One region of the Gordonia sp. Z-3 genome, then DNA from elsewhere that is predicted to be linked to it. Evidence: predicted binding sites of a transcription regulator. Region 1 holds the regulator's gene; each other region holds the start of a gene.

Region 1 (5,618 bases):
TTCATGGCCCGCCTTCGACGAGTCCGCCAGAACGACGACGCGGTGGGCGGAACGGACGATCGCCGACTTGATCGCTGCCTCGTCCGGATCCGGGGTGGACAGGCCGTGGGCGATGCTGATGCCGTTTGTGCCGACGAAGGCCGTGGTGATGCGCAGCCGTTCGAGTGCGGCGACGGTGTCGGCGCCGACCATCGCCTGGGTGAGTCCGCGGACTCGGCCGCCGAGCACATGCAGGGTCTCGGCGCCCTGTGCGGCCAGGGCGCCGGCGATGGGAATGCTGTGGGTCATCAACGTCAGTCGGCGGTCACGGGGGAGTGCGAGGGCGGCCTGGTAGGTGGTGGTGCCGGCGTCGATGAACACCGACCCGCCGTCGGGTGGGAGGAAGCGCGACGCGGCCGCACCGATCGCGAGCTTCTGGTCGGTGTGCGACATCAGGCGTTCGTCGATGCCCTGTTCGCCGACGACCGGCGTCGCGCCGGGACGTACGGCGCCACCATGGACGCGCTGGAGGTGTCCGTTGCGTTCCAGCACAGCGAGATCGCGGCGGACGGTCTCGCTCGTCACGTCGAACAGCGAGGCCAAAGCGGTGACCGAGGCGCGGCCGTTGACCCGTACCTGGTTGGCGATCGCCTGCTGACGTTCTTCCGCGTACACGATGTCCTCGTCTGTTGATTTGATTGGCTTTGGATGTGGGTATATCTGTGTTTACGCCTGTTTATGTTGACAAGTCAAGGTTTTCTTGTAACTTGGATCACAACGGTGACCAGTAGATCGTGGCGGCACACCGTGGCCCAGCCCGTCGGACAAGTGAGGATCTCGGTGGAGCACACACACGTACTGAACGGAACGCCGGTCGTCGGCGGACACGCCTACGGGCCCGCGATCTGGCCGGGTGAGCGTCCGGTGTACGACCCGGCCGTCGCCGCCCCCGTCCTCGAGGACGAACGCGACGTGGAGATCAAGCGGTTCACCGACGCGGCGGCCGCGGTCGCGGGGAGGCTGCGGGAGCGGGCATCACACGCCTCGGGTGCCGCGGCGGAGGTATTGTCGGCGACGGCGGGTCTCGCCGAGGACCGCGGGTGGACCGGCGCGGCCTCGAAACTCATCACGACAGGGACGGCAGCGCCGGCGGCAGCGGTCGCCGCGACCGACCAGTTCGCGGCGATGTTCACCAAACTCGGCGGCCTCATGGCCGAGCGCGTCACGGATCTCAACGATGTCCGGGACCGCGTGGTCGCCGAACTACTGGGAGTCCCCGAACCCGGGGTTCCGGAACCCGCCGAACCGTCTGTGCTGTTGGCCGACGATCTTGCTCCGGCCGACACGGCGGGACTGGACCCGACAAAGGTCACCGCGCTGGTCACACGGCTGGGCGGCCCGACCAGTCACACCGCGATCATCGCGCGACAACTCGGGATTCCGTGTGTGGTGGCGGTATCCGGCCTCGGTGAGGTGGCCGCCGGGACGACGGTGCTGGTCGACGGTACCGCGGGCACCCTGGAGGTCGAGCCGGATCCCGACGACGCCGCCGCGCGCGTGGCCGAGAGCCGGCGGATGGCGGAATTGGTGGCGGCCTGGGCCGGACCGGGAGTGACCGCCGACGGGCGACCGATCGCGGTCCTCGCCAATGTCGCCGATGGCACGTCGGCCCGGTCGGCGACCTCCCACCCGGTAGAGGGTGTCGGCCTGTTCCGCACGGAGTTGGCGTTTCTCGACCGCGCGGACGAGCCCTCGGTGGAGGAGCAGACGCGGCTCTATCGCGAGGTGCTCGACGCCTTCGAGGGGCGCAAGGTGGTGATCCGGACCCTCGATGCGGGCTCCGACAAGCCGCTGAAGTTCGTCACGCAGATCGAGGAGACCAATCCGGCTCTCGGCGTGCGTGGCAACCGGATCGTCGATGCTCATCCGGGCATCCGGGCGGCCCAGCTCGACGCGATCGCGGCAGCCGCCGACGGAGGTCAACCGACGCCGTGGGTGATGGCGCCGATGATCGCCTCGGCGACCGAGGCCGCGGAGTTCGCCGGGGAGGTACGCCGACGCGGACTGATCGCCGGTGTGATGATCGAGGTGCCGGCGGCAGCGATTCTCGCCGAATCGATCCTGGCGGAGGTCGACTTCGTGTCGATCGGAACCAACGACCTGACCCAGTACACGATGGCCGCCGACCGGATGTCGGCGGAGCTCGCCGCTCTCACCGATCCCTGGCAGCCCGCGGTGCTCACCCTTATCGCCGGCGTGGCGCGTGCCGGTCAGGCCGCCGACAAACCCGTTGGGGTCTGCGGCGAGGCGGCAGCCGATCCGTTGCTCGCGTGTGTGCTGGTCGGACTCGGGGTCACGTCCCTGTCGACTGCGCCCGCGGCCTCGGCCGCGGTCGGCGCCAGGCTCGCGGAGGTGACCGTCGAGCAATGTCGTGCGGCCGCCGAGGCTGCCCTGGCGACGGCGGAACCCGCCGCGGCTCGTGCTGCTGCGACTGCGGTGCTGGCCGGCGCAGTGGTCGGCTGAGCGGCCGGCCCGCTCGGTTTCAGACCCGGCGCATCACGGTGACGACCTTGCCGAGAATGGCGGCGTCATCGCCCGAGATCGGGTCGAACAGATCGTTGTGCGGCATCAGCCAGACGTGGCCGTCCTTGCGCTTGAAGGTCTTGACCGTGGCCTCGCCGTCGATCATCGCTGCCACGATGTCGCCGTTGTCGGCGACACTCTGCTGGCGTACGACCACCCAGTCGCCGTCGCAGATCGCCGCGTCGATCATCGACTCGCCGACCACGCGGAGCAGGAACAGTGAGCCCTCACCTACGAGTTCGCGGGGTAGCGGGAACACGTCCTCGACGGCTTCCTCGGCGAGAATGGGTCCACCCGCGGCGATCCGGCCGAGGACCGGTACGAACGTCGGGGTGGGCAGCTGCGCGCCATCGCCGGATGCGGCCGTACCGCCCGGTGGGATGTGCTGGTCGCCGTCTTGGATGTTGACCGCGCGTGGGCGGTTGTGGTCGCGCTTGAGTAGACCTTTGCGTTCCAGGGTCCGCAGCTGGTGGGCCACCGACGACGTCGAGGTGAGGCCGACGGCATCGCCGATCTCCCGGATGCTCGGCGGATAACCGCGCTCGCGGACCGAGGCGCGGATGTACTCGAGCACGCCTCGCTGACGAGGGGTCAGGCTAGCCTCGACGACTTCCGGATCGGCGACCGCGCTATCCGATGCCTCCGGATCGGCTCCGGTCGGCGCCTGCGCCTCGGGTTTCGGCTTGCTGCTGATCCCGCGGGACGCGCCGCGCCGCCCGCCGGCTTTGTCGCTCATCGGTCGAGTCCTTCCTGTCGCCGAAACCGGCAGCGGCCGATTACGGGTTGCCGGTCTGGATCGAAAAACTGCTGGTCTGTTCGGGGAAACTGCTCGGCTGGTTCGGAACTGCTGTTCAGGGCCCATCCACGCACGTCACCATGTCGCCGACAGTAGCCGAACATTTCGACATGTTCAAACATGTGTTCGACGTGTGTCGAGACATTGTCGGACCCACGTGCTACAAATCGAACATGCGTTCTCTCGAACACATGAGCGACGTGCGTTCGAGAGGCGCCCGAGGTTCGATCCGACTCGTTCCCAGGAGGACACGATGAGCACAGCGACCCTTCATCGGCAGACGCAGTACGCACCGGCTGCGCCCCCGATGCACCCGGCATCCGGGCGCCCTGCAGACGTCCCGACGCGCGACAGAGTCCCGGCCGGGCATGTCTCCCGACCGCGGCGGCGGGGGCGATATGACTCCACCGGGCCCACGAGGCGTCGACCGGGCGGGTCCGGTGCCCCGGCGGCACGGGTGTCGGGGACGAGCTGTGCGTCGCCGGGAGTCGACCGTAGGTTCGTGCGTCGACGCGCGACGGCCGCAGCCGTGGTGCTCGGTGGGGCGCTCGCGGTGCTGGTGTGGGCGGTCGCCATCGTCGGCTCCAACTATGCCGCGTCGGTGAAACCGAGCCCTACCGGGACCGAGGTGGTCCACGTGCGGCAGGGTGATTCGTTGAGCTCCATCGCCGATCGCATCGCGCCGGATGTGCCACGCCAGGCCGTCATCGAGCAGATCGTCGAACGCAACAAACTCGCCGGCTCCGGCCTGCGGGTGGGGCAGGCTTTGATCGCACCCGCATACAGCTGAGGGCCTGACGGTATCCTCGATGGCACAGGGTCCGGCCGGGAACCGGCACGGCGTGACGGGTGACCGGTGCGCCGGTGTGTCCAGAGACGTGCGTGAGGACGACATGCGCTGCCCGTTTTGCAAGAACGAAGACACCAAGGTCATCGACTCGCGTGTCGCCGACGAGGGGCAGGCGATCCGACGGCGCCGTTCGTGTGCGGAGTGCCGTCGCCGATTCTCCACCGTCGAGAGTGCCGTGCTGTCGGTCGCCAAACGCAACGGGGTCACCGAGCCGTTCAGTCGGGAGAAGGTGATGCGCGGGGTTCGTCGGGCCTGCCAGGGCCGAGACGTCGCCGAGGACGCGCTCGCCAAGTTGGCCCAGCAGGTCGAGGATGCGGTCCGCGCATCGGGATCGGCCGAGATTCCCAGCAATGAGGTGGGGTTGGCGATCCTCGGTCCGCTGCGTGATCTCGACGAGGTGGCCTATCTGCGCTTCGCCTCGGTCTACCGGTCATTCGACTCGCTGGAGGACTTTCAGCGAGAGATCGACGACCTGCAGGGCAATCTCACCCACCGCTCCGAGGCCGATTCCGGGGTGGTTGATGAGCGGGTCAGCGTCACCGACGGTCTCAACTGAACTGATCGAGGGCGCGGATCGCCCGCTTCTCCGAGATCGGCCGTGCGGTGCCCAACCGCTGCGCGAACAGTCCGACCCGCAGTTCCTCGACAAGCCAGTGCGCGTGTTCGTCGAACGCATCCCGGCGCGCCGCAGCGAGGTGCGTTGCACGCTGATTCCAATGCGTCACAACACGATCGATGGATGCCAGGGCGGTACTGTCGCGGCCGGCAGCTGCGGGCAACTCCGTGAGGCGAACGGTTGCGGCTTCGAGGTAGCGCGGCACATGGACAAGGCGGTCGTGCGGGGTCGCGACGACGAATCCGTCGAAGACCAGATTGTCCAACTGCTCGGCGACGTCATCGGCGGCCACCGAGCCGCTGAGCCGGTCCATCTGCGCGCGCAGCGGGGCCACGCGGCGGAGCACGTCAACGCTCAGGGTGAAGTAATCGGGAGCCTGTTGCGCCACCCGGGGGCGCAGATCGTCGCGGAGTCGCCGGAATTCGGTCGCCGATCGCACGGCACGAAGGTTCCGGTCTGCCGCGAGGTCGCGGATGGCGCGTCGGGTGCAGTCGCCCACGAGATGTTCGACATCGCGGTAGGGGCTCTGACTCATCGCCAACCGACCGGCGGCATCAAGGGTCGCGGTGATCTTGCGGGTCAGCGGTGGGATGGTCAGGTCGAGGAGTGCCACCACCGCTGCGCTGTGACGGCGGTCGCGTTCGGCCTCGGTGCTCAGCTCGACACGGGTCACCCCAACCGTCCGGCCGGCTGCGTCACGAACAGCGTCGAGTCCCACATAATGGGTGATCTGCTGTCCGGCAACAGTTGTCGTCACCGTGGGCGGTAGCTCGCCGATGCCGGTGGCGGTCCAG
Region 2 (5,618 bases), on a different contig from region 1:
ACTGCCACCGCAAGCGAGAAGCCGAGCATCTTGGCCGTGGTGTCAGGCGCCAGCATGAACGCGGCGAACACGCTGATCATGATGATCGCGGCGGAGGTGACCACACGCGCACCGTGCCGGTATCCGGCGATGATGGCGTCCTTGGCTGACATCCCATGGATGTACTCCTCGCGCATTCGGGTCACCAGGAACACCTGATAATCCATCGCCAGGCCGAACACCACGCCGATCAGGAAGATAGGCAGGAACGACAGGATGGGCTTGGTGTTGTCGATCAGGCCCAGTGCGCCTTCCTGGAAGAAGAGCACCGTCATGCCGAAGGTGGCGAGCACGGAGAAGATGAAGCCGAGGGTGCCGATCAGGGGCACCCAGATCGAGCGGAAGACGCCGATCATGATCAGGAATGCCAGCCCGACCACGACCACCAGATACGGGATCAGCGCACTGTCGAGCTTGGCCGACAGATCCGACAGGATCGCCGTCTGCCCACCGACATGCAGTTCCACCCCGGCGGCTTCGGCGGTGGGCGCGTAGTCGCGGATCGTCTCCATCAGATCGTGCGTTGCGGCATCCGATGGCGCGCTGATCGGCGTCACCGAGATGAGTGCGGTGTCCGCTCCCACCTGTGGCTGCGGTGTTCCGTTACCCATCCAGGTGAGCGTGGCGGCGTTGGCCACGTCGTCGAGCGTCGCGATATGTTCCACGGCACTGTCGGCCGCAGCGCTGACGTCACCGTCTTCGGTGTGCAGCACCACCAGCAGCGGCCCGTTGATGCCCTCACCGAAACCGCGCTGCAGCAAGGTCTGCGCCTGCGCCTCGTCGTCGCTGGTCAGCGACATGCCGAGTTCCATCTTGGACATCGGGATCGCGGCCAGAGCCAGCACGGCGAGCCCCGCGACGATGAACGGGATCGGCCGATTGACCACTCTGCGACCGACTTTGACGCCCACGGTATCGAAGGTCGCACTCTCCTCAGCGTGCTTGATCCACGGTATGCGCGGGGTGAAGGCGAATCGGCCGACCGCGCCGAGCAGCGCCGGGATCAACGTGAGAGCTGCGACCACCGCCATGAACACGGCGACCGCGGCGCCCATACCCATCTGGGTGATCAGCGGGATGCCGATGACCATCAGGGCTGCGACGGCGATGATCACGGTGAGGCCGGCGAAGACGACGGCCGATCCGGCAGTGCCGACCGCTCGGCCGGCCGCATCGGCGGGCTCACCACCCCGCATGCGCTCGGTCCGGTAGCGGGACACGATGAACAGCGCGTAGTCGATCGAGACGGCGATGCCGAGCATGGTGACGATCGCGGTAGCGGTCTCGTTGATGCTGAGGAACTCCGCCGACAGCGTGAGCAGCATGATGGTGATCATCACGCCCACCAGGCCGGTGACCAGCGGGATGAATGCCGCCACGAGCGCACCGAACGCGACGATCATGACCACAAAGGCGACCGCGAAACCGATCAGCTCGGCAGTCCCACCGGCCTCCATGACCTGCATGAGCGAGCCGGTGGCCTCCACCTGCAGGCCATCACCACTGTGCTGGGCGAGGATCTCCTGCAGCTGCTCCTTCTCCTCGACGGTGAGATCCATGATCTCGATGTTCTGGCGGATCTGGATCAGGCCCACCCGACCTTCGTCGCCGAGGACCGACGCGCCGATGGTCGGGTTGGCCTGCGCGGCCACCACCGGGTTGACCACGGTGCTCGCATCGGTCAGATCGGGCAGTGACTTGAGGTCCTCGACCAGCGCGTTGATCTGATCGGTGTGCGCGGCCAGCCCGTCGTCGGCGGCCACGAGCACGCTGGTCGACGCTTGCGACTGCTGCTCCATGACCTGCGGGAAGTATTCCTCGATCTGCGAGGTGGCGGTACCGGAGTCGGTACCCGGCAGGCTGAAGTCCTTCGCGAACTTCGGGCTCAGCGCGCCCACCAAACCGGCCACCGTGACGGCGGCGAGCAGCCACGTCGCGATCACCCACCATTTGTGTCGGAAGCAGAATCTTCCGACTCGGAACAGCATTGAGGCCATCGTCTCCCTCTCGGATCGGCGGATCGCCGGCAGTCAAAGGTGTTAGTGACTACCACTTGTTACTGGATAACAACAAATGTCGGATTTCGCCACCGAGTCCGTCGCCAGAGTGTCGAATGCCTCCCTCCGCGCACCGCCGTGACGCGCACAATATCGAACACGCGTTCGCATGAGTCGGTATGCTCGCGTTCATGACCGCAGGTATGCAGTGGTCGCTGTTCGACCAGTCGACCGACACGGAGTTGCGCTCGCTCGACCGCACGTCCCGACACGTGCTGTCGGACGGCGCGTGGGTGGATCTACGTCCCGGATGGGTCGCCGGTTCGGCCGCACTCTTTGACCGCCTACACACGGCCACTGCATGGCGCGCCGAGCGACGACGCATGTACGACCGGGTGGTCGACGTCCCGCGGCTGGTCGCGACCTACCATTCCGCCGAATCGTTTCCCGACCCGATGCTCGTCGCCGCACGTGACGCACTCAGCGGCCATTACCGCCGCGAGTTACCCGAAGGGTTCGCCACCGCGGGCCTGTGCCTCTACCGGGATGGTTCCGACAGCGTTGCCTGGCACGGCGACCGGATCGGGCGGGGCTCACACGAGGACACCATGGTGGCGATCGTGTCGTTGGGCTCACCCCGGCCGTTGCTGCTGCGTCCACGCGCCGGCGGCCCGTCGGTGCGCTTCGTGGTGGGCCCCGGTGACCTGCTGGTGATGGGCGGCAGCTGCCAGCGCACCTGGGAGCACGCGGTACCGAAGGCCTCCGGGGTCGGCCCACGCATCAGCGTCCAGTTCCGCCCCCGCGGCGTGTGGTGATCGGCGCAACCGAAATTCACCCGTTCTTGTCGCCCCGCCAACATGGTCACGGTCGGTGGTGGTTGAATCGACGAGAAGGTCCACGCATCGGGGGGTTGTCAGTGAGTCTCAAGTCGCGCTTGTCCGCGCTCGCCGTCGGATCGGCGGCGGTGGCCATCGCAATCTCCGCCGCACCCGCCCTCGCCGCTCCACAGGACTCCGTCTTCGGCAGCGCAGGCAGTTCCGGTTCCGGGAGTGCGGGCAGTTCGGATCTGCTCGATGCCGGTAGTTCAGCGCTCGGCTCCTCGGGCGACAAGATCGAGCACTACGGCAAGCTGGGACGCGACAACGCCCCCAACGGGGTGAGGTCGATCAACGTCTGGGTGTACGCGCCGAACACGCAACCGATCAGCCCGGGTGTGTATCCCCGGAACTCACGACTCGGCGTCCGCTACAACTCGACGATCGATGCCGGGCCCGTCGTCGACGGCGACGAATGCGCGATGCAGATCCGGTTGAGCGGGCCGAAGGTGCCGAAGAAGGCGCAGCTCTTCAGCACGCAGGATTGCACGTCGGTCAAGCCCTACACGCTGCGCGCTCCGGGGTCGTACTCGATCAGCGTCACCGACACCATCTCCGGCGCCTCGAACGCGATCACCTTCGACGTCCAGTAGGCGCGGCTGCCCTTCGTGACACTCGGCTGGCGCCTCGTTCCTCAGGCCACGAAGTCGGTCTTCGTGAGCTGTTCGGACATCGTCCACAGCTTGTCTCGAACACCGGCGTCGTCAGCACGCTTGTGGTATCCGGAGACACCCGGGGCCCCGCGGCTGCCGAACATCTCGGTCGGACCGTAAAAGGTGCCGTTTGTGGCGTCCGGCGATGTCGCGGCGTACAGCGTGGGCAGCGCACCCTCGGCGGCACTCTGCGCGAAGATCTTGTTGCCGAACTTCATGAACACGTCCTCGACCGTCTCCGATCGCCCCTGTAGCTCTGTGGCCGCGTAACCGGGATGCGCGATCATCGAGCTCGTCGACGACCCCGCCGCGGCGAGCCGCTCGGACAACTCCTTGCCGAACATCAGATTCGCCATCTTTGAGTCCCCGTACGCACGCCACCGGCGGTATCTGCGCGCCTCCCAGTTCAGATCATCGAGGTCTATGCGTCCGATCTGATGCATGGATGACGAGAGCGTGACCACTCGGTCGGCGATCTTGGGCAGTAGCAGCGCGGTCAACGCAAAGTGTCCGAGATGATTGGTGCCCATCTGCATCTCGAATCCATCGGCGGTGCGGCGCATCGGAATCGCCATGACCCCGGCATTGTTGATCAGCACGTCGGCACCATCGCAGCTGTCGGCGAACGTCCGTACCGATGCCAGATCAGCCAGATCCAACTGTGCCACAGTCGCATTCGGACCGATTTCGGCTGCCACCGGCTGTGCCTTGTTGACATTGCGGCACGCCAAGGTCACGGTGGCACCGGCCTTTGCCAACGCTTTCGCCGTCTCGGCCCCCAGACCGCTGTTGGCTCCGGTCACCACGAACCGGCGCCCGGTCTGATCCGGGATGTCCGCGGTCGTCCACTTGCTCATCATGCCTCCCCATCGATGCTGTGCGCTGACTGCCAGCGACGCTATGGCCTCCGACCAACGTCGTCAACGAGCGATCACAACTGCCCGGTGACCCGGCGCGCCGGCCGGAGCAGACCGGCCACCACCGTGCCGATCGAGATTCCCGGCGGGCGCGTGGCAATCGAGCGCGGCGCGAACACCTGAGTCGGCTCACTGCGACCGCGCAGTGACCGTGTCCCCACCGGAATCCACTCACCTGCCTCGTCGTCGGTGGCGCAGGCCAGCGCCGCACCCGACGCCATCACCGAGCTGCCGGACTGTTTGGCCAGATCCGACAACCGCGCGCTTTCGTTCACCGCGTCGCCGATCACCGTGTACTCGTAACGGGTCTCGGCGCCGATGTTGCCGGCGAACACCGTTCCGTAGGAGATACCCATTCCCCACCCGATGTCGAGTTCGTCCTCCAACCGATCGGCGAGGTCACGCGCCGCGGACAGTACCGACGTGGCAGGGTCGTCGAGTTCCACCGGCGCGCCGAAGATCGCCAGCGCCGAGTCGCCTTCGAACTTGTTGACGAAGCCGTGATGGCCGTCGACCACGTCGGCAACGATGGTGAAGAAGTCGTTGAGCAGCTCAGCGGTGACCCTCGGATCCTGCCGCGCGGCCATACCGGTGGAGTCGATGATGTCCACGAACAGCACACCGACCGTCGCGTTGACTCCCCGCATACCCTCGCCGTGTTCGAGTGCCTGCGCCGCGACGGTGTCGCCGACATGGCGGGCGAAGAGCTGCCGCATCCGCTCGCGCTCCTCGAGTCCGATCACCATCGTGTTGAAGCCGTGCTGCAGCACGCCGAGTTCGGAGGAGTCGTAGACAGGCACCCGGACGGTGTAGTCGGCCGCGTCCACGCGCGTGACCGCATGGTGCAGATCGCTGAGCGGGTCGGCGATGGAACGACCCACGAGGGTGATCACCCGGATACCGGCGACCAGCGCCACCACCCCGAGGATGATGATCGTCCAGTCGACCGGACCGCTGACCGGCGGGAGCATGTCCAACCATCGCCCGAGATTGAGCAGCAACAACCCGAACATCGGTACGGCGGAGCTCACCAGCCACACCGCGATCATCCGGCTGCGGACACCGTGAAAGACGTGTCGCGCCGGGAAGTCACGGAAGGCGACTACCGCCAGCGGTCGGGCCGCCCGTTCGGCGAAC
Region 3 (5,618 bases), on a different contig from region 1:
AATGTTTGCCCCGCTGGCGCTGGTGTTGTCTGCACCGTTGACCTTGCTGCTGCGATCTGTGCCGCCGTCGGTGGGCGCCGCGATCACTCGACTGTTCCGCTCCACACCGGCGCGTGTGATGACTCATCCGATCGTGTTGCTGACAGCCAACATCGGAGGTCTCGCGGCGCTGTACTTCACCGGCCTCTTCGGTCTCTCAGAGCGGAACAACCTCGTACATTCCGCGATTCATGTGCATTTCTTCGTGGTCGGATACCTGTTCGCCTGGATGATCGCCGGACCCGACCCCGGGCCACACCGGCCCGGCGTGCGGACCCGGCTCGTGGTACTCGGTGTGGCCATCTTCGGGCACGCCGTGATCGCACAGCTGCTCTACGCGGGATGGTTTGTCGCGATCGACGCCCCGGCCGCAGAGATCCGTGCCGGTGGCACGCTCATGTACTACTGGGGTGACATCGCCGAGATCCTGCTCGCACTGGCGCTTCTGGTGACCTGGCGGCCGGATCACCGCAGCAGGGCGGGCGCAGGTCGCGGCACGAGATCGAGTTCGAACCCCTTGGGCACCATGGTGAGTCGCTCGTCCACCGCGAGTTCGTAATCGGGGTCACCGGAGAGGTCGTATCGATGCAGGATGCGCGCGAGCACCAGTACCGATTCATGCAGCGCGAACTGGCGGCCGATACAGGCCCGCAACCCGGCACCGAACGGTTTGTAACTGTGCGCGGGACGCTTCTTGACGTTGGCCGGGAGGAATCGATCCGGGTCGTAGACCTCCGGATCGTCCCAGACGGACGGATCTCGGTGAACGAAGCCGAGCACGATGATCGCCCAGTCCTGCGGCCGCATCCGGTAGGCGTCGGCCAGCATGGTCTCGCCCCGCGGGCTGCGGGCGAAGGCCGGGACCGTCGGCCAAATGCGCAGTGCCTCATCCAGACATCGGCGTATGTAGCGAAACTTCGGAATCTGCTCGAAGGTCGGCACCGCGTCCGGGTCGTCACCGAGGATCTCGTCGGCCTCCTGTTGCGCCTTCGCCAGGCAATGCGGGTTCCGCGACAGGTAGTACAGCGTGAATGACAGCGCACCCGAGGTGGTTTCGTGGCCGGCCACCAGGAAAGTCAGGATCTGATATCGAATATTCAACGGTGACAGTCGCTCCCCGCTCTCCGGGTGAGAGGTGTTGAGCATGATGCCGAGCAGATCGTGATCGTCGGAGGATGCCGAACGTTCGGCGATGAGGTCGTCGAGCATCTTATCTACATACGTCTGCTGGCCCGCGTTGCGCCGATCGATGAGCCTGCCGAGCAGCGCGCCTCCGGGCGCCGTCAGCAGACCACCCTTGCGACGCCCGGTTTCCAATGCTCGGATCATGGCGCCGACAAACGGGTGCGGTTGCTGACTGGTGAAGGACCCGAAGTCGTGGCTGAACGCCGCACGACTCAGCGTTTCCATGGTCAGTTTCGTCATCGACTGCGTGACGTCCACCGGTCCGGCCTGCCGTTCCCAGAATGCGAAGAGTTCGTCTGCGGTGGCCAGCATGATCGGGTGATACGACTGCATTGCCGACTTGGTGAACGCGGGCATCAGCAGTTCGTGTGCAAGTTGCCAGTTGGGTTCGTCGTTCTCGGCGGTGAACAGTCCGTCGCCGGCGTATTGCCGCAGGGCAGTGATCGCCGGTGGCAGCGCCTTGCAGAACCGCGTCTCGTCGCAGAGCTCGGCGGCGAGCTCTGCACTAGACACGAACACGAAGTTCTGCCGAAAGATCCGCATCTCGAAGATGGGGCCGAGGTCGGCGCCCCACGCAAGCAAATCCAGGATGGGGTGTCTGGGGCTCGAGACTCCCAGGTCACCGATGAGCGGTTTGCGACGGCCGGCGTGCGGAAAGATTTGCCCCGACCAGTCGTTCTTCAGCGTCCTAACCACAGTTCGACCCTGCTCCCGGCGGATAGGCGTGTCAATCCATCCACGGATGGATTCTATCCGGGCGCACTCTTGACACACACAATAATAGAGAGCAGTCTCTGATAAATGATTGACCTGGATCTGGCACGTACGGTGCTTGACGCCCAGCCGTTCAGTCGCATGCTCGGCGCACGCCTGACTCACATCGGCGACGATGGCGTCACACTGGCGGTCGACGTCCGCGACGATCTGCGTCAGCAGTACGGCTACATCCACGGCGGGGTGCTGAGCTACCTCGCCGACAATGCACTGACCTACGCCGCCGCGCTCGGTCTCGGTCCGGATATCGTCACCAGCGGCTTCTCGATCGAGTACCTCTCGCCCGCACGCGACGGGCGTGAACTGGTCGCCCACGCGACACTTGTCCACGCGGGCCGAACCAAAGCCGTTGCGCGATGCGACATCAGCATCATCGGCGACGATGGGATACGGCGTGCGGTGGCCGCCGCGCAGGGAACGAGCATGGTCCGGGGCCGTGGGTCGAAAACCGCGCTTCAGCATTGACGAGATCCTCGACGCCGCACTCGAACTCGTCGTCGAGGACGGCCCAGCGGCGGCGACGGCATCCGCCGTCGCCCGTCGTATCGGGGCGCCGTCGGGGTCGGTCTATCACCGCTTCGCCAGCCGCGACGAGCTGATGGCCCGGCTATGGCTACGCTCCATCGCGCGATATCAGGAGGGCGTCGTCACCGCCTTGCGGCGCGACGATGCCACCGAGGCCGCCCGAGCCGCGGTCGCGCACTGTTTCGATTGGACGGCCGCGCATCCCGGGGAGTCCGCGCTGCTGCTGCAGTACGACAAGCAGGACCTGTTGCGCGCCTGGCCGGACACACTCGCCACAGAACTCCGAACGCACAATCACCAAACGCGCGAAGTAGTGCGGTCATATGCCCGACGCCGATACGGCTCATCCGATGCCGAGGTGATGGATCGGGTCACGTTCGCACTCGTCGACCTGCCATACGCGGCCGTACGACGACATCTCCCCGATCGCGGCCGGCCTGCAGAGTGGTTGCGCGACTTCACCTTACGGTCCGCCGAGGCGCTACTGGCCGAAGTTCCCACCAGGATTACGGACTCTTCGTAGCGCGAGGGCGGCGCGACTGCACGACCGCCCGGACTGTCCCGACATCCCGGAAAATTGACAGTTGCAGGCATCAAAGTTTGGCGCTACTCTCGAAGATACGTTCGAACGACGGTCGGGGGGCTACACAGTGTCGGGCACAGATCAGGTCAGTGAGGTGCAGCAACTGTATGCGCAGTTGCATGACCTTTTGGACCGTATCGATGCCGTCGATACCACCCCCGCCATGGATGACGCGGTGTTGGATGTGGCCGAACAACACGAACGTGCCCATCGTCGGATGAGTCTGATCGGGCATCGCCGGATGATGGACTGCAACGACCGCGGCGTGCCCGGCCAACTCGGCTACCGCCACATCGGCGAGATGATGGCCCACCATCTGCGTATCCCCGATCACCGCCGCCGCATGCGACACATGCGGGCCCTAACCGAATTCCGGTCCCTGCAGGGCGAACTCACCCCACCACGCTATGCGGGACTGGCCGCGGTGGTCGCCGACGGCGCCGCCACACCCGCCCACGTCGATGCCGTGTTGAAAGTGGTGAAGAAGATTCCCCGCTCGGTGCCACTCGACGTCGCCGAGAAGGCCGAGGCGATGTTGGCCGAGTTCGCCCGCACCCTCACACCGAAACAGATCCTGAAGGCCGGCGCCGAACTGTTGAGCCGCATCGACCCCGACGGCACCCTGGCCGATGAACGCGACCGCGCCCGGCGTCGTTCGGTACTCATCGGTGATCAAGACGACCAATCGATGAGCGAGATCGACGGTGCCCTCACACCCACCACCCGCGCCATGCTCGACGTGATCCTGGCGAAAATGGCCGCCCCCGGGATGAACAATCCCGACGACAAGGACTCCCCACGCGGCGCGACTCTCAACGCCGACATCGAGAAACTGAAAGAGGCAGCCGGGCGCGACAATCGATCCACCGGCCAACGCAACCACGACGCCCTCGAAGCCCTGTTCAAGCTGGTCCTCGACGGCGGTGTGCTCGGCAAGAGCCACCGCGGTCTGCCGCCACACATCATCGTCAAGGTCAACGAAACCGACCTGCGGGATCGTGCCGGCCTCGGGCACACCGCCACCGGCACCCAACTGCCCATCGCCGACATCATCGAGATGGCCGCCGAGGCGCACTTCCACCTCGCCGTGTTCAAAGATCACACCGCCCAGCCGCTGTACCTCGGCACCGCCAAACGCTTCGCCAACCGGGCGCAACGGTTGATGCACTTCGCCCAAGACGGCGGCGGCGGATGCTCCAAACCCGGCTGCTCCAATCCGAGCGCGATCGTCGAAATACATCACGCCGACAAAGATTGGGCCGACGGCGGCACCACCGACATCGACACCACCGCACCGGCCTGCCCACCACACAACCGGATGGTCGGCCCCAACCCCGGGCAATGGAGCACCCGCATCATCCGCCACGGCCGCGACGCCGGGCGAGCCGGATGGTCACTGAACCCACTCGACGGCAGCCCACCAGGACCACCCCAGGTCAACCGAGTCCACGAGGTCGGCGAACTGTTCGAACACTACCTCCGCAGCGGAACCATCACCGAGACACCACAACCCGCCGAAACCAAACCACCGGCTGCGGACGCGGCGGTTCGGCGCAAGCCGATCTCGCCGGCACGACTCGCCGCACGTACTCGACGACGAAAGCGCAAGCTGCGTCGAACAAGTCACCAGGCCCGACGACGATTGCTGGCCCGGGTGCGGTAGCTCGCGTGGTCCTCGCGCGCCCGTCGATCAACCGCGCGTGAAACTGCACGCGCGGTTGGTTGCTGGGCGCGCGAGAATTTTGCCGACGGTCACACCAGCGTCGCCAACTGCCGGATCGTTGCCACATCACGTGCGGTCACCATCAACATGGAAACGCCCGCGGCCTCCCACTGCTTGATCTGAGCACGCACCTCATCGGCGGTGCCGGCGATCATCGTCTCGCGCACCATCTCGTCGGGGACCGCGGCCATCGCCTCGGCCTTGCGGCCCTGGAGGAACAGTGCCCCGATCTCGTCGACCGCGTCGCCGTAGCCCATGCGCCGATACAGCTCGGCGTGAAAGTTCTTCTCCTTGGCGCCCATTCCGCCGACGTAAAGCGCTGTCGACGGCCGGTACCGCTCCACGGCCTCGGCGATGTCGTCGGTGATGACCACCTGCACTGTCGCCGCGACCTCGAAGTCGTCGCGGGTGTGTCGGGCCCCGGGGCGCGCGAATCCTTCGGCCAGCCAGGCCTCGTACTGATCGGCCAGACGCAAACTGTAGAAGATCGCAAGCCATCCGTCGGCGATCTCCGCGGTCTGCGCCACGTTCTTCGGCCCCTCGGCGCCGAGCCAGATCGGAATGTCGGCTCGCAAAGGATGAGTGATCGGCTTGAGTGATTTGCCGAGTCCCGTCGATCCGGGCGCATCGGGCGGGTACGGCAACGGATAATGCGGGCCCGCGTTGGACAATTTGCCCTCACGGGCGAGTACGTCCCGGACCACCTGGACGTACTCGCGAGTGCGCGCCAACGGCTTGCCGAAAGGTTGCCCGTACCAGCCCTCGACCACCTGCGGCCCAGACACACCG

What was found. Region 1 encodes LexA, which represses DNA repair genes until DNA is damaged. Its sites were predicted from a motif close to CGAACANNTGTTCG; they were not measured.
Region 2: a site for LexA is predicted at 2,191-2,204, ahead of VX037_RS03430 (alpha-ketoglutarate-dependent dioxygenase AlkB). Genes of this name have one in related genera too.
Region 3: a site for LexA is predicted at 3,137-3,150, ahead of VX037_RS13185 (HNH endonuclease signature motif containing protein). Genes of this name have one in related genera too.

What each region holds. Positions count from the first base shown of each region.
Region 1 covers NZ_JAZARS010000003.1:91,665-97,282, forward strand. Annotated here, with positions in the region: gene VX037_RS04080 (DeoR/GlpR family DNA-binding transcription regulator) at 1-654, opposite strand, end outside; gene ptsP (phosphoenolpyruvate--protein phosphotransferase) at 820-2,502, shown strand; gene lexA (transcriptional repressor LexA) at 2,522-3,298, opposite strand; gene VX037_RS04095 (LysM peptidoglycan-binding domain-containing protein) at 3,861-4,148, shown strand; gene nrdR (transcriptional regulator NrdR) at 4,252-4,764, shown strand; gene hrpA (ATP-dependent RNA helicase HrpA) at 4,757-5,618, opposite strand, start outside.
Region 2 covers NZ_JAZARS010000002.1:312,840-318,457, forward strand. Annotated here, with positions in the region: gene VX037_RS03425 (MMPL family transporter) at 1-2,036, opposite strand, end outside; gene VX037_RS03430 (alpha-ketoglutarate-dependent dioxygenase AlkB) at 2,228-2,851, shown strand; gene VX037_RS03435 (hypothetical protein) at 2,953-3,504, shown strand; gene VX037_RS03440 (oxidoreductase) at 3,546-4,421, opposite strand; gene VX037_RS03445 (adenylate/guanylate cyclase domain-containing protein) at 4,496-5,618, opposite strand, start outside.
Region 3 covers NZ_JAZARS010000010.1:16,610-22,227, reverse strand. Annotated here, with positions in the region: gene VX037_RS13205 (cytochrome c oxidase assembly protein) at 1-598, shown strand, start outside; gene VX037_RS13200 (cytochrome P450) at 505-1,920, opposite strand; gene VX037_RS13195 (PaaI family thioesterase) at 2,026-2,463, shown strand; gene VX037_RS13190 (TetR/AcrR family transcriptional regulator) at 2,435-3,046, shown strand; gene VX037_RS13185 (HNH endonuclease signature motif containing protein) at 3,201-4,769, shown strand; gene VX037_RS13180 (LLM class F420-dependent oxidoreductase) at 4,859-5,618, opposite strand, start outside.